Linked DNA regions of Butyricimonas faecihominis. Each later gene encodes a partner of the first gene's protein in a complex. Links are inferred from orthologs where the notes say so. Each region holds a gene or a part of one and is shown on either strand. Other genes may lie near its edges.

Region 1 (6,726 bases):
ACTTTTGTAAATAAAATGAGAGCCGAATGGATATAAGTCATAATTATGCGGAGGCGGTAAAAACTATAAAAGGAGCGATATTGCGTAGTCAGTATCGTGCTATTTCTTCTGTGAATAAAGAGCAACTTTCTTTGTATTATGGTGTAGGACAATATGTCTCAGAAAATTCTCGTGATGGATTTTGGGGAACGGGTGCTATTGAGACGATTAGTCAGCAATTACAGAAGGAATTACCGGGGTTGCGAGGTTTTTCTGCTGCTAATATCAAATTTATGCGCCAGTTTTATGAAAGTTGGAGTGGGCAGTTGAAATCGCTAACCGCGGTTAGCGAAGTGGAAAATGACAAATCGCTAACTACAATTAGCGAAATTGATACTTTTCAATTGGTGGGAAATAAAGATATTGATGGAGAAGTTTTTGATTTGTCCGTATTTTTGTCTCTTGGTTTTACACACCACATGATCATTGTCCGTAAGGTTCAAACGCTTACAGAGCGTTTGTTTTATATTCGCCAAGCTGTGGTAAATAAGTGGAGTAAAGAGGTTTTGACGGCAAAGATTGCGGATGACTTGTTTCATCATAAGGGAGAATTGGCACATAATTTCATTCAAACTATTCCGGATGTTCGACAATCATTGAAGACTATTGAAATGTTCAAAGATGAATATTTGCTAGACTTTATTAATGTGGAAGAACTTGGGGAACGAGACAAGGAGGATATTGATGAACGAGTGGTAGAGCGGGAAATTGTGCATAATATTAAAAAATTTATCATGACTTTTGGGCGTGATTTTGCATTTGTTGGTAATCAATATAAGTTGGAAGTGTTTGGTGTAGAACATTTTCCTGATTTGATATTTTTTAATCGGGAACTCAATGCATTGGTCGTGATAGAACTGAAAAAAGGGGCGTTTAAGTCTTCGTATTTAGGGCAACTATGTACCTATTTACGCCTTGTTGATGATCAAATGCGTAAACCACACGAAAATCCATCTATTGGGATAGTACTTTGTAAAAGTGCAGATAAGAAGTATGTAGAATATGTGATTCAAGATTATGATAAACCGATGGGAGTGGTCACCTATAAAACTTCTGATGATATGCCTGAAAGGTTGAAACAGGCGTTACCTGACATGGAAGAATTGAAAAAATTGTTGTAGTTGGGGATTAGTTTCCGGTTTAACGGGAAATATACCGCTTTTTAGAATTGTTTGTATTATACGGGGTGGTAGTGTCGGGATTTTTGGCTAAATTTGTGATATGCCTTTTAGGGGTGTGTTAATATTTAATTAAGTGTATATATGGCATTTACGCATTTTCATGTACATTCTCAGTATTCTATTCTCGACGGGGCGGCGAGTGTGCCCGGTTTGGTGGAGAAGGCGATTGCCGACGGAATGAAGGCAATTTCGTTGACGGATCACGGGAATATGTTCGGGATAAAATTATTCTACGATACTTGTCGCAAAAAGGGGATAAAACCTATTTTGGGGGTGGAGGCCTACGTGGCCCGGGTGTCTTTGTATAACAAGGAGAAACCGGTGGACCGTTCGGGAGAGCATTTGATAATCCTGGCCAAGAATCTGAAAGGGTATTTGAATTTGATCAAGCTTTGTTCTGCGGCGTTTGTGGACGGGTATTATTATCGTCCGCGTATTGATAAGGCTTTGCTGGAGAAGCATCACGAGGGGTTGATTATTTCGTCGGCTTGTTTGGGAGGTGAGATTTGCCAGAAGATTATGGCCGGGGATATCGAGGGGGCGGAAGCGGCTGCCTTGTGGTACAAGAATTTGGTGGGGGAGGATTATTACCTGGAGGTGATGAGGCATCCGGCAGAATCAGCCAAGGAGAGAGCGGAGGTTTACGATAATCAGGTGAGGTGTAACACGGAGATTCTGCGTATGGGCGAGAAGTTGGGGATCAAGGTGATTGCCACGAACGATGTGCATTTTCTGAATGCGGAGGATGCGGAGGCGCATGACTTGTTGATCTGTCTGAATACACGCAAGGATTTGGATGATCCCAACCGGATGCGGTACACGCGGCAGGAGTGGTTCAAGACAACGGCCGAGATGGAAGAGTTGTTCAAGGATATTCCACAGGTAATCGAGAATACACAGGAGATTGTTGATAAAGTTGAAGATTATAAACTGGATTCCGACCCGTTGATGCCGGTTTTCCCGATCCCGCCGGAGATCGGTACGGAGGAAGAGTACCGGAAGAAATACACGGAAGAGGATTTGTTCAACGAGTTTACCCGTAATGAGAAAGGTGAGGTCGTTATGAGCGAGGAGGATGCTCAAAAGAAAGTGAAGAAGTTGGGGGGATATGATCGACTTTACCGTATTAAGTTGGAGGCAGATTATTTGAAGGAGTTGGCGATGAAGGGAGCCGTGCGGCGATATGGTGAGAATATTCCACCGGATATTATGGAACGTTTGATTTTCGAGTTGCATATCATGAAGACGATGGGTTTCCCGGGGTACTTCTTGATCGTGCAGGATTTTATTCAGGCGGCTCGTGATATGGGGGTGATCGTGGGACCGGGGCGTGGTTCTGCCGCGGGAAGTGCCGTGGCGTATAGTCTGGGTATCACGAATATTGATCCGGTGAAGTATGATTTGCTGTTCGAGCGTTTTTTGAATCCCGATCGTATCTCGCTACCGGATATTGACGTTGACTTTGATGATGACGGGCGTCAGCGGGTGTTGGAGTGGGTTACACAGAAATACGGGGCGGATAAGGTGTCGCACATCGTGACTTTCGGTAGTATGGCTGCCAAGATGGCGATTAAGGACGTGGCACGGGTGCTGAAGTTGGATTTGTCGGAGGCAAACCGGTTGGCCAAGATGGTGCCGGAAACCCCGAAAATCACGTTGAAGAAGGCTTACAAGGAGAATCCTGATTTGGAAAAAGAACGGGAGTCCTCGAACCCGCTGGTAGCAAAAACGCTTCATTTGGCGGAAATTTTGGAAGGCTCCGTGCGGCAGACGGGGGTACACGCTTGTGGTATCTTGATCAGTCGTGACCCGTTGACGGAACATATCCCGATTATGCCGACGGAAGGGGAAAGTTTGATGACGACTCAATATGACGGTCACTTCGTGGAGCCGATCGGGTTGATCAAGATGGACTTTCTGGGATTGAGAACGCTTTCGATTATAAAAACCTGTTTGGATAATATAAAGAAATCCCGCCACGAGACACTGGACGTGGATGCGATTTCGTTGGAGGATAAAGAGACATTCGAATTGTTTTCAAGAGGGGAGACTACCGGTCTGTTCCAGTTTGAGTCGCCGGGAATGAAAAAGCATTTGAGGGCGTTGAAGCCGAACCGTTTTGAGGATTTGGTGGCCATGAATGCCTTGTATCGTCCCGGGCCTATGGAGTATATCCCGGATTTTATCAAGCGTAAGCACGGGGAGGCTCCTATCGAGTACGATCACCCGATGATGGAGCCTTACTTGAAGGACACGTATGGTATTACCGTTTACCAAGAGCAGGTGATGTTACAGTCCCGCGCATTGGGTAATTTTACCCGGGGTATGTCGGATACTCTTCGTAAGGCAATGGGTAAGAAACAGATTGACACGATGAACCAGTTGAAGACGCAGTTCATCGAGGGGTGTAATAAAAACGAGGAGTTCGTGAAGGGATGCAAGGAGATGGGGAAGGAGGTCAACCCGTTGGTTGATAAGATTTGGGGAGACTGGGAGGCATTTGCATCGTACGCGTTCAACAAATCGCATTCGGTTTGCTACGCTTATATTGCTTACCAGACGGGATTTTTGAAAGCTCATTATCCTGCCGAGTTTATGGCGGCCAACTTGAGTTGTAACTTGTCACAGATTGAGAAGGTTACGGTTTTCATGGACGAGTGTAAGCGAATGGGGTTGAGCGTGCTGGCTCCGGATGTGAACGAGTCGGATGATGATTTCACGGTGAACCACAAGGGAGATATTCGTTTCGGGATGGCCGGAATCAAGGGAGTTGGCGAGGCTGCCGTACACTCGATTATCCGGGAACGGAATGCTAACGGGGGGTACAAAGATCTTTTCGATTTCTTCGAGCGTTTGGATTACAAGACGGTGAACAAGAAGACGTTGGAAAATCTGATTACCGCGGGAGGGTTGGATAGTTTCGGGTTGGATCGGGCGCAGTATTTCTATATGCCTGACGGTCACACGACATTTCTTGAAAATCTGGTGAATTACGGGCAGAAAAAGCAACAGGATAGTTTGATGATGCAGGCGACGCTGTTTGGGGGGATGGATGAATATGACGTGAAAAAGCCTACCATTCCTTTGTGTGAACCTTGGACGGACGTGGAGAAGGCGCGTAAAGAGAAGGAATTGATCGGTATATACCTAACTTCTCACCCGTTGGATTCGTATAAGTTAGAGATCAAGGCGATTTGTACTCCTTTGGAGAGTCTGAGCAGTGATTTGAGTTCTTACAAAGACCGGGACGTGACGATTGCGGGAATTATTGTTGCCATGCGAGAGGGGAAGACGAAGAAAGGGAATGATTTTGGTATTTTGACAATCGAGGATTTCACGGGTTCTTACGAGTTACCTTTCTTCGGGGAGGACTATATCAAGTTCCGGAATTATTTTATTCTGGAGACGTCCATCTACATCAAGGGTAGAGTGCAGGAAAAGAAGTGGGGCGGGGCCGGAGAGCTGACTTTTAACGTGCAGAGCATGGATTTGCTGAGCGTTATCAGCGAGAACCTGATTCGCTCGATCACGTTGCAGGTGGACGTGGAAAAGCTGACACACGAGCTTGTGTTGGAGATACATAACCAGTTCGTGAACGAGAAGGGTGATCTCCCGTTGAATTTTATTTTGTATGACGGGACGGGACACCGGGTAAAGATGTTTTCAAGAACCTGTAAGATAGGGCGTTCGAGAGAATTATATGAATATTTTGAAAATAATGATGCTATTAAAATGAAAATTAATTAATTTCGCCATGTCAAAGCGTTGGATCATGGCGGAACTTAATCCAACGCTTTTAGCATGAATATTATTATAAACTTTAAAGATAGAAGTATGGCTATTGCAGTTAATGATTCAAATTTCGAGGAAGTTGTGCTAAAAGCAGAAGTTCCTGTTCTTGTAGATTTCTGGGCAGAATGGTGTGGACCATGTAAAATGATGTTACCCATCGTGGAAGAGATCTCTAAAGAGTTCGAAGGTAAGTTAGTGGTTGCTAAAGTGAACGTGGATGAAGGTTCTGCTGCTGCTAAGTATGGTATTCGTAACATCCCGACAATTCTTTTCTTTAAGAATGGCGAGGTTGCTGACAAACAAGTAGGTGCAGTACCTAAGACGACTTTGGTTTCTAAAATCAATGCACTGCTTTAAAATATTAAACCGCCGATCGGCGGTTTTTTTTGTTTGAATTTCCACTTGTAATTTGCAAAGCCGTAAGCTTAACTTGTAGCTCGTAACGGGAATGTCCAAAAGTCATTTTTCAAACTCCCTCCCCCCTTCGGGGTACTCCCTCTATGAACAGAGGGAGAGCTGAAATACTCCCTATATTCTGGGAGAGACACCAGCTCCTCCTCTGTTTATAGAGGAGGTGGCTGCGAAGCAGACGGAGGAGTTTTTTGAAATAAAATGACTTTTGGGATAGCTTCTAATAAAGAATGTACCCGGCCACTCCTGCCGCTATGATCATGAGTATCGGGTCCATTTTGAATTTGAAGGTGGCGATGAAGGCTATGGCGAAGATTATATAGCTTTTGTAGTCCACGAAGTTTTGTTTGTTCATCAATAACAACGCTGCTGCCCCGATAAGTCCTAAAACAGTGATTTTTAAACCTTGCATGGCCATTTCCACGTATTTGTTGTCCCGGAACATGAAAAAGAACTTGGAGATCGTGATCATGATGATCAGGGAGGGAAGACTGACGGCTATTGTGCAGATGGCTGATCCCCAGATGCTACCTGTTGCCGTGTAGCCGATGTAGGTGGCGGTGTTGAAGGCGATGGGGCCGGGCGTGCTTTGCGAAATGGCCACGATGTCCGTGAAGTCGGCCACGCTGATCCAGTTGTGGGTTTCCACGACGTCATGTTGTATCAACGAGAGCATGGCGTAACCGCCCCCGAAACCGAATAGACCGATTTTGAAGAAGGTGATGAAGAGGCTGATATAGAGATCAAGTTCTGACATGTTAATTGAAAATTGAGAATTGAAAATTGAAAATGGAGAACGGACTTTGTTTCATGACATTTTTAGAGTTTGTGGGTGATCTTGCCGTAGAGCAAGCCACCTAGGATGGCGGCGATGATGATATATATGGGCGAGAGGTTGAGTAACCAGACGAGGAGGGCGGCAACGACCGGGAAAATGATGGTTTTACGGGTAACACCTGCTGATTTACCCATTTTGTATAAAGGAGCGGCGATGAGGGCCACGACTGCCGGGCGGATGCCTTTGAATACTCGTTCTACTCCGGGGTTGTTTTTGAAATCCGTGAAAATGATGGCGATTAACAGGATTACGATGAAAGAGGGGAGGATGGTTCCGAGGCTGGAAAAAATGACCCCTTTAATTCCTCGTGCCTTGTAACCCACGAAAATGGCCGTGTTCAGTGCAATCGGTCCGGGGGCGGATTGGGCTATTGCCATCATCTCCACGAATTCGCTCTCTTTTAGCCAACCTTTTTTATCCACGACTTCTTGTTGGATGAGTGGTATCATCGCGTAACCACCTCCT
Region 2 (6,848 bases), 1.4 Mb from region 1 along the record:
GCAGGAGAAATGGTTTACTCTTCCGTGAAGGAGGTGCCTGCGGAGTTATGTCGGGAGATGTTGTTGGCACATGTACTGGATAGGCGGATGATGAAAGAGGATTTTGATTACGAGGTGAAAGGAACGCTTACAGGAGGTACGATGGTGACAACAATCGGGGGTGTCGAATTAAGGGTGTATAGGACACTAACCCCGTATAACGGGATACCGGATATTGGTCCGGAAAGCTTGTTCTTCCATGCTGTCTTGAGTGGTCATATTGCTATGGTTGCCTCTGCGGATATTGAAATGACGAATGGCGTGGTACATTCGTTGAGTTACACGTATGAATTTACTGAATTGTAATAATTTGAAGATATGAAAAGAATGTATTGGATAGCGAATTGTTTGCTTTTAATCGGGATGTTACAGACGGGATGTCAAGATAGAACGGTGGGTTTTCTAGATATTCGTCATGCTGCTTATGCGCCGGATTCCATGATCGTGAAAGCCGGGCTTGACCCGGATGATGATGCTTATCAGATCAAATTTAAAATACCTTGGCAATCCGGGGAGATGGAGGGAGTGGAGGGAACAAACCCGGTGAAGTACACGATTCGGAATGTCCGGAGTGAACACCCCGAAGCTGTTGCACAATTTCGAATGTTTGGGCGTGGACGAGTAGAATTACCTTGGAATCACACGGTTCCTGTCGGACGTTACGTGATAGATATGCGAATTTCTAACGAGGGACATTTTTGTGACCTTGATTCAATTTTCATCGTGATCGTGAGGTGACTTCAATATAGATGCTTTTGTGTTGTGAATTTGGGATACTTTTGTTTATTTTGCACATGAAAGTGATTGGATAAAGTTGCTCTTTTCAAGAGTGTGAATTATCTTTGTGTATAGAGTAGTCGGGCTATGTTTTCTTGTAAAATCATAGTGATTTTGAATAAGTAAGCATATATAACAAACGTACTTCCCGGCTACTCTCTTTTGTACATATATGAAAAGGATACGCTAGGGTATCCTTTCCAGTTTTTTGTATCTTGCAATAGTTGTTTATTGCATGTAGACAGACACGTTCGTGTTGTCTTTACTTAAGTCAAAGTCTTCTGTTCGGGTAGAGTAATCCCCATAATCTGGGTCTGAGAATTTGAGAGTTGCTGTTTGACTTGAATTTTTCACGGTAATGGAGAAATGACCGGAAACATCCGTTTTTGTTGAACTAGATGAAGTTCCGTTGATTTGCTGGATGTAGATTCCTTCTAACGGTTGATGTGACGATAGGTCATAAACCGTTCCGCTGATTGTTCGTTGAACTTCTGGAGCTGCTGCATTCGTGAATGCGAAACACGTGATTGCACACACGAATAAACTAAGAAATAATAGTCTTTTCATAGTGATAAAATTAAAAAATAAGACATGTAGGGAAAATCCCCATTTATAACAAACGTATTCACAAGGTAGGATTATTTCTGGATAAAAACAAGAAATTAGGTGAAATAACTTTGAATTTGTGAATGGACAGAATGATTTTTCTAATTGTATGATGCTCTTGATACCATTATTTATGCTTGAGAAGGGGATAAAAATTGGCATATTGAAGAATAGAAGGTTGATCTAATTTTTTAGGTGAGCTTGAATTTCGTGGTTGAATTATTTTTTTTACTAAGCATTTTGATTGTAAGTAAAATTGTAGTACACTTGTAATGTAGAACCTGCCGGGCCTAGTTGTTGTAAAACAATGCCTAAATTGGCAGGTCGTTTTTTATCTCTGAAGTATATTATGCCTTGAAGGTCATGTTGTCCTGATGAAAAATCGAGGACTTAAAATTGAAGATGAGAAAAAGGGGGCAGTTATTTGGAAAATATTGGTTATTTTCGATTGAGTATGATCCATTATTAGAGAGAACTAAAGAATATCATATAAAAGAGGAGCAGCTTTTAAAAAGATTTTTGACCTAATACTAAATACCATAGGAGTTTTATTTGTTAGATGGTATTGGCTCACGTTAGCCCCTAATTTTTCACGTTAACCCAAAAAGTATAATAAAAATGTAATCGCAATAAAAAAGAGAGGTTGTTTTAACCTCTCTAATTGTTTGATACTCAGTAGTCGGGATGACAGGATTTGAACCTGCGACAACACGCCCCCCAGACGTGGACTCTACCGGGCTGAGCTACATCCCGAAATGCGGATGCAAATGTAGTAAAAAAATTTGGAATGAAACAAGGAGTTGAGAGAAAAATCTGATGATTGTTTGTGCTTTTTGGCTTAGATTGCAGGTTTTCATGGGTTTGGGGAATGAGAATACGGGGATATGGGGTAAAAAAATTGGATAAACCATTTTTTTAGGTAACTTTGCAATCCATTACGTGAAATTGTATTGTAAATTAAAAGAAAGGAATTGTCTATGTCAACAGAAAATGCTATAGAAAGAGTTAAATGCTTGATTATAGGATCAGGGCCTGCCGGGTATACGGCAGCGATATACGCATCGAGAGCTAATTTGAATCCGGTGTTGTACACGGGAATGCAAATGGGTGGTCAGTTGACCACGACCACGGAAGTGGAAAACTTCCCGGGATACCCGGAAGGCGTGACCGGTCCGGTGATGATGGAAGATATGAGAAAGCAAGCGGAACGTTTCGGAACGGATATTCGTTTCGGGATCGCGACGGATGTTGACTTTTCCGGTCATCCTCATAAGGTTACGATCGACGGGGAGAAGGTGATCGAGGCGGATGCCGTGATTATTGCAACGGGTGCAACTGCCAAGTACTTGGGTTTGCCTTCAGAAGAGGCATTCCGCGGGGCTGGTGTTAGTGCTTGTGCAACTTGCGACGGATTCTTCTATCGCGGAAAAGACGTGGCTGTTGTAGGTGGTGGAGATACCGCTTGCGAGGAGGCTACTTATTTGGCCGGGTTGTGTCGTAAAGTATATTTGATTGTTCGTAAGAACTATTTGAGAGCATCGAAGGCTATGCAGGAACGTGTGTTCAGAACGGAAAACATTGAAGTATTGTTCGAGCATAACACGTTGGAATTGTTTGGGTCAGACATGGGAGTTGAGGGCGCTCGTTTGGTGTACAAGAAGGGGACCCCGGAAGAGGCAACCAAGGAAATCAAGATTGACGGGTTCTTCCTGGCTATCGGGCATACTCCGAATACAGAAGTGTTCAAAAAATATATCGAAGTCGACGAGCAAGGGTATATCATTACCGAAGGTAAGTCTTGCAAGACGAATGTACCGGGTGTGTTTGCCGCAGGAGACGTGATGGACCCGACTTATCGTCAGGGAATTGCTGCTGCCGGAACCGGTTGCCGTGCTGCTATTGATGCGGAACGTTACATCGGAGAATTACATGCGTAAGTGATTTTCTCTCGAAGAGAACTTTTTGAAATAAAAAAGCTGTTTGAAGGTGTCTTTGAACAGCTTTTTCCCATTAAAATGATGAATGATGACGAGATTCTGGTTGGTTTTGATTCTGTTTGTAACAGCCTCTTTCGGGAGGGTGGAGGCTCAGGAAAATCGTAATGGTTTTCGATTGGACACGATCTATAAATCCGGGGCAAAACGCCAAGTGGTGAAAGCTCCCGTGAAAAAGAGTGTCCCTTTGAAATCGTCCGTGTCCCGGAAAACGGGAAAATGGACATTAAGCGGTTCTTGCGGGATGTCCTTCGGGGATTATACCAGTATCGATGTTTCTCCCCAGATCGGGTATCGTTGGAACGAGTTCTTCTCGGCGGGAGGAGGGGTAAGTTACAATTATCACCATTCTTCCAATCGTTATGATATGAATTATCTCGGGGTAAACGTGTTCGGGCGGGTGAACCCGGTGCGGTATATTGCCCTCCAAATCCAGCCGGAACTGAAGGGAAGTTGGGGAAAATCGTATGAGAAGAAGATTGACTTCCGTTATGTCCCCACGATGCTAGTGGGGGGAGGTGGAGTTATTCCCACCGGAACAGGCTCTATCTCCGTGATGTTTTATTATGACGTGATACAGGATAAGTATTCTCCTTACGGGAAAAATTGGGTCTGTTCCGTGGGGTATTCCTTTAATCTTTGATTATTTTATCGTGACCATCGTGGCCCCGTAACCATATTGCTTGAAAGAGGCGTCCTGATGGTTGAAACGTTTGTATTTGGTTTGAAGTTCCCAGAGGATACGTTGCCTTAATACCCCGTCTCCTTTGCCGTGTATGAACACGATCTTTTGGCCCCGGCGGAGTTTGTATTGTTCCAGTGTTTTATGGAACACGTCCATCTGGTAGTCCAGCATATCCTTGTTTTCCATGCCTGTCGTGTCGTCGAGTAGCTTGTCAATGTGCAAGTCGATCTCGATGATGTTGCTATTGGATTGTTTGGGAGTTTCCTTGTGGGACGTGTCTTCCGTTTTATGAGGCGTTTTTTGTAAAAATTGTTCCGGAATGGTTTCCAAGCCTTCTTCTTTGACGATGGATTCTTTGTCCAGCGGTCGGAGTAGCGAGGTGGAATTAAACCAGCGGGTATGTTTGTAAGCTCCCGCTTTACACAAGTTTACCGGGGTGACCTTGATTTGCGTGTCGATGGCGTTTTTCAGAACGTGAACGCCTTTCTGATAGAACACGGATTGCACGTGTATCGCTTTAATCGTGTCGATTTCTTTGAGCGAGTAATTGCCGATCAGGTATGTCGTGTTCGGGTTGCAGTTGCCTGCCGTAATCCCGGTGTACTTTTCCCCGTCATGAAACGAGATGGAATAAAGACTGGTTTGAGTGGTATCGTTCACGAAATAAATATCGAACCGACTTTCTGTCAAGTTGTTGAAATTTTCGGGGACGAACGCGATGTAAAGGGTATCGGCCGATTCCATGACCACGTTTTTCTGTCCGGATGCGGATGTGGCGGAAACCGTTTTTGTCGTGTTACTGTCGGAATGAATGACCACTAGGTTATTCACGGATGCGGGAATTTCGAACCCGTATTCGTCACAATACACGTTCACGGTGTTGTTGTCAATGATGCCGGTAACTTTACCCTCTAGCTTGTCTGATATAAATCGTACAATGTCGCCTATTCTTATATTCATGTCATCTTCTGTTTTATTGTTAGGCAAAAATAGTGTTTTTTTCATTTGAAAATATTAATTTAGCCAGCCGATTGGTGAGTTAAAAACTAAAAGTTAAAAACTAAAAAGTGGGAAAGTAGAGACTAAATTAATGATTATTAGTTGATTCGTGGGGAATGGCAATAATAAAATGAAGTAAAAGATAATATAATGACATTACAAGAATTTCAACAATCAATTAGGGAAGGGATTCCAGCAGAATTGCCGGCTCCGAAGGCTTACGAGCCGGAGATTAACCATGCCCCTAAAAGGAAAGACATCCTGACGAAAGAAGAAAAGAAACTGGCGATACGTAACGCTTTACGTTATTTTGACCCGAAACACCATGCCGTGTTGGCCCCGGAGTTTGCCGAGGAGTTGGAGAAATACGGGCGTATTTACATGTATCGTTTCCGTCCGGATTACAAGATGTATGCTCATAATATCAATGATTATCCTCACAAGAGCCTGCAAGCGGCGGGTATCATGCTGATGATGAATAATAACTTGGATTATGCCGTGGCTCAACATCCTCACGAGTTGATTACTTACGGGGGCAACGGGGCGGTGTTCCAGAACTGGGCACAGTATCGTCTGGCAATGAAGTATTTGTCGGAGATGACCGACGAGCAGACGTTGGTGTTATATTCTGGTCACCCGATGGGATTGTTCCCGTCGCATAAGGATGCACCGCGTGTCGTGGTTACGAACGGTATGGTGATCCCGAATTATTCCAAGCCGGATGATTGGGAACGTTTTAACGCTTTGGGTGTTTCCCAGTACGGGCAGATGACTGCAGGTTCGTTCATGTATATCGGTCCGCAGGGAATTGTTCACGGAACCACGATTACCGTGTTGAATGCCGGGCGTAAGATTTCCAAACATGGAGAAGGATTAGCCGGAAAATTGTTTATCACCGCGGGATTAGGTGGTATGTCAGGTGCGCAGCCGAAAGCCGGGAATATTGCCGGATGTATCAGTATTACAGCCGAGATTAACCCGAAAGCCACGCATACCCGTCACTCTCAAGGATGGGTGGATGAGGTGATTGATGATTTGGATAAACTGGTGGAACGGGTGAAAGTGGCTCGTGAGAAGAAAGAGACTGTTTCCATTGCTTACCAGGGGAACGTGGTGGACGTGTGGGAACGTTTCGCGGAGGGTGATGTGCCTGTTGAACTGGGATCAGACCAGACGTCATTGCATAACCCGTGGGCTGGTGGTTACTATCCCGTGGGCGTGAGTTTCGAGGAGTCCAAGCGGATGATGGCCGAGGAGCCGGAGTTATTCAAACAAAAGGTACAAGAATCTTTGCGTCGTCACGTGGCTGCTATTAACAAGTGCGTGGCACGTTTCAATACTTATTTCTTTGATTACGGTAATGCGTTCTTGTTGGAGTCTTCCCGTGCGGGTGCTGACATCATGAAGCCGAACGGTGATTTCAAATACCCGTCATACGTGCAGGATATTATGGGACCGATGTGTTTTGACTACGGTTTTGGTCCGTTCCGTTGGGTATGTTCCAGTGGTGACCCGAAGGATTTGGCGAAGACGGATGAGATTGCAGCTCGCGTGTTAGAGGAAATCAAGACACATTCCCCGAAAGAGATCCAACAACAGATGGATGATAATATCCGTTGGATCAAGGCTGCCATGGAGAATCACTTGGTCGTTGGGTCGCAAGCCCGGATCTTGTATGCCGATGCTGAAGGTCGTATTAAGATAGCCGAGGCGTTTAACAAGGCTATTGCTACCGGGGAAATTTCTGC

Evidence for each region.
Region 2: the proteins of trxA (region 1) and trxB are in contact, whole or in part, in a crystal structure (PDB 1F6M), measured with the Escherichia coli proteins. The link is inferred for Butyricimonas faecihominis from one-to-one orthologs.

The regions. Positions count from the first base shown.
Region 1 is NZ_AP028155.1:3,292,258-3,298,983, reverse strand. What follows is about bases 3,912-6,711. They hold trxA (thioredoxin), read left to right. Parts: upstream 3,912-5,054; coding sequence 5,055-5,369; downstream 5,370-6,711. Other genes in these bases: R8806_RS13655 (chromate transporter), read right to left, coding at 6,243-6,711; R8806_RS13660 (chromate transporter), read right to left, coding at 5,644-6,180; dnaE (DNA polymerase III subunit alpha), read left to right, coding at 3,912-4,967. In the rest of the region: R8806_RS13675 (PDDEXK nuclease domain-containing protein), read left to right, coding at 27-1,160; more of dnaE, read left to right, coding at 1,302-3,911; more of R8806_RS13655, read right to left, coding at 6,712-6,726. UniProt on the Escherichia coli protein: Participates in various redox reactions through the reversible oxidation of its active center dithiol to a disulfide and catalyzes dithiol-disulfide exchange reactions.
Region 2 is NZ_AP028155.1:1,894,469-1,901,316, reverse strand. Bases 1,458-4,379 are described here. They hold trxB (thioredoxin-disulfide reductase), read left to right. Parts: upstream 1,458-2,399; coding sequence 2,400-3,359; downstream 3,360-4,379. Other genes in these bases: R8806_RS07920 (DUF2027 domain-containing protein), read right to left, coding at 4,060-4,379; R8806_RS07925 (hypothetical protein), read left to right, coding at 3,445-4,059. Outside these bases: R8806_RS07950 (fasciclin domain-containing protein), read left to right, coding at 1-345; R8806_RS07945 (hypothetical protein), read left to right, coding at 358-777; R8806_RS07940 (carboxypeptidase regulatory-like domain-containing protein), read right to left, coding at 1,045-1,383; more of R8806_RS07920, read right to left, coding at 4,380-5,061; R8806_RS07915 (urocanate hydratase), read left to right, coding at 5,251-6,848.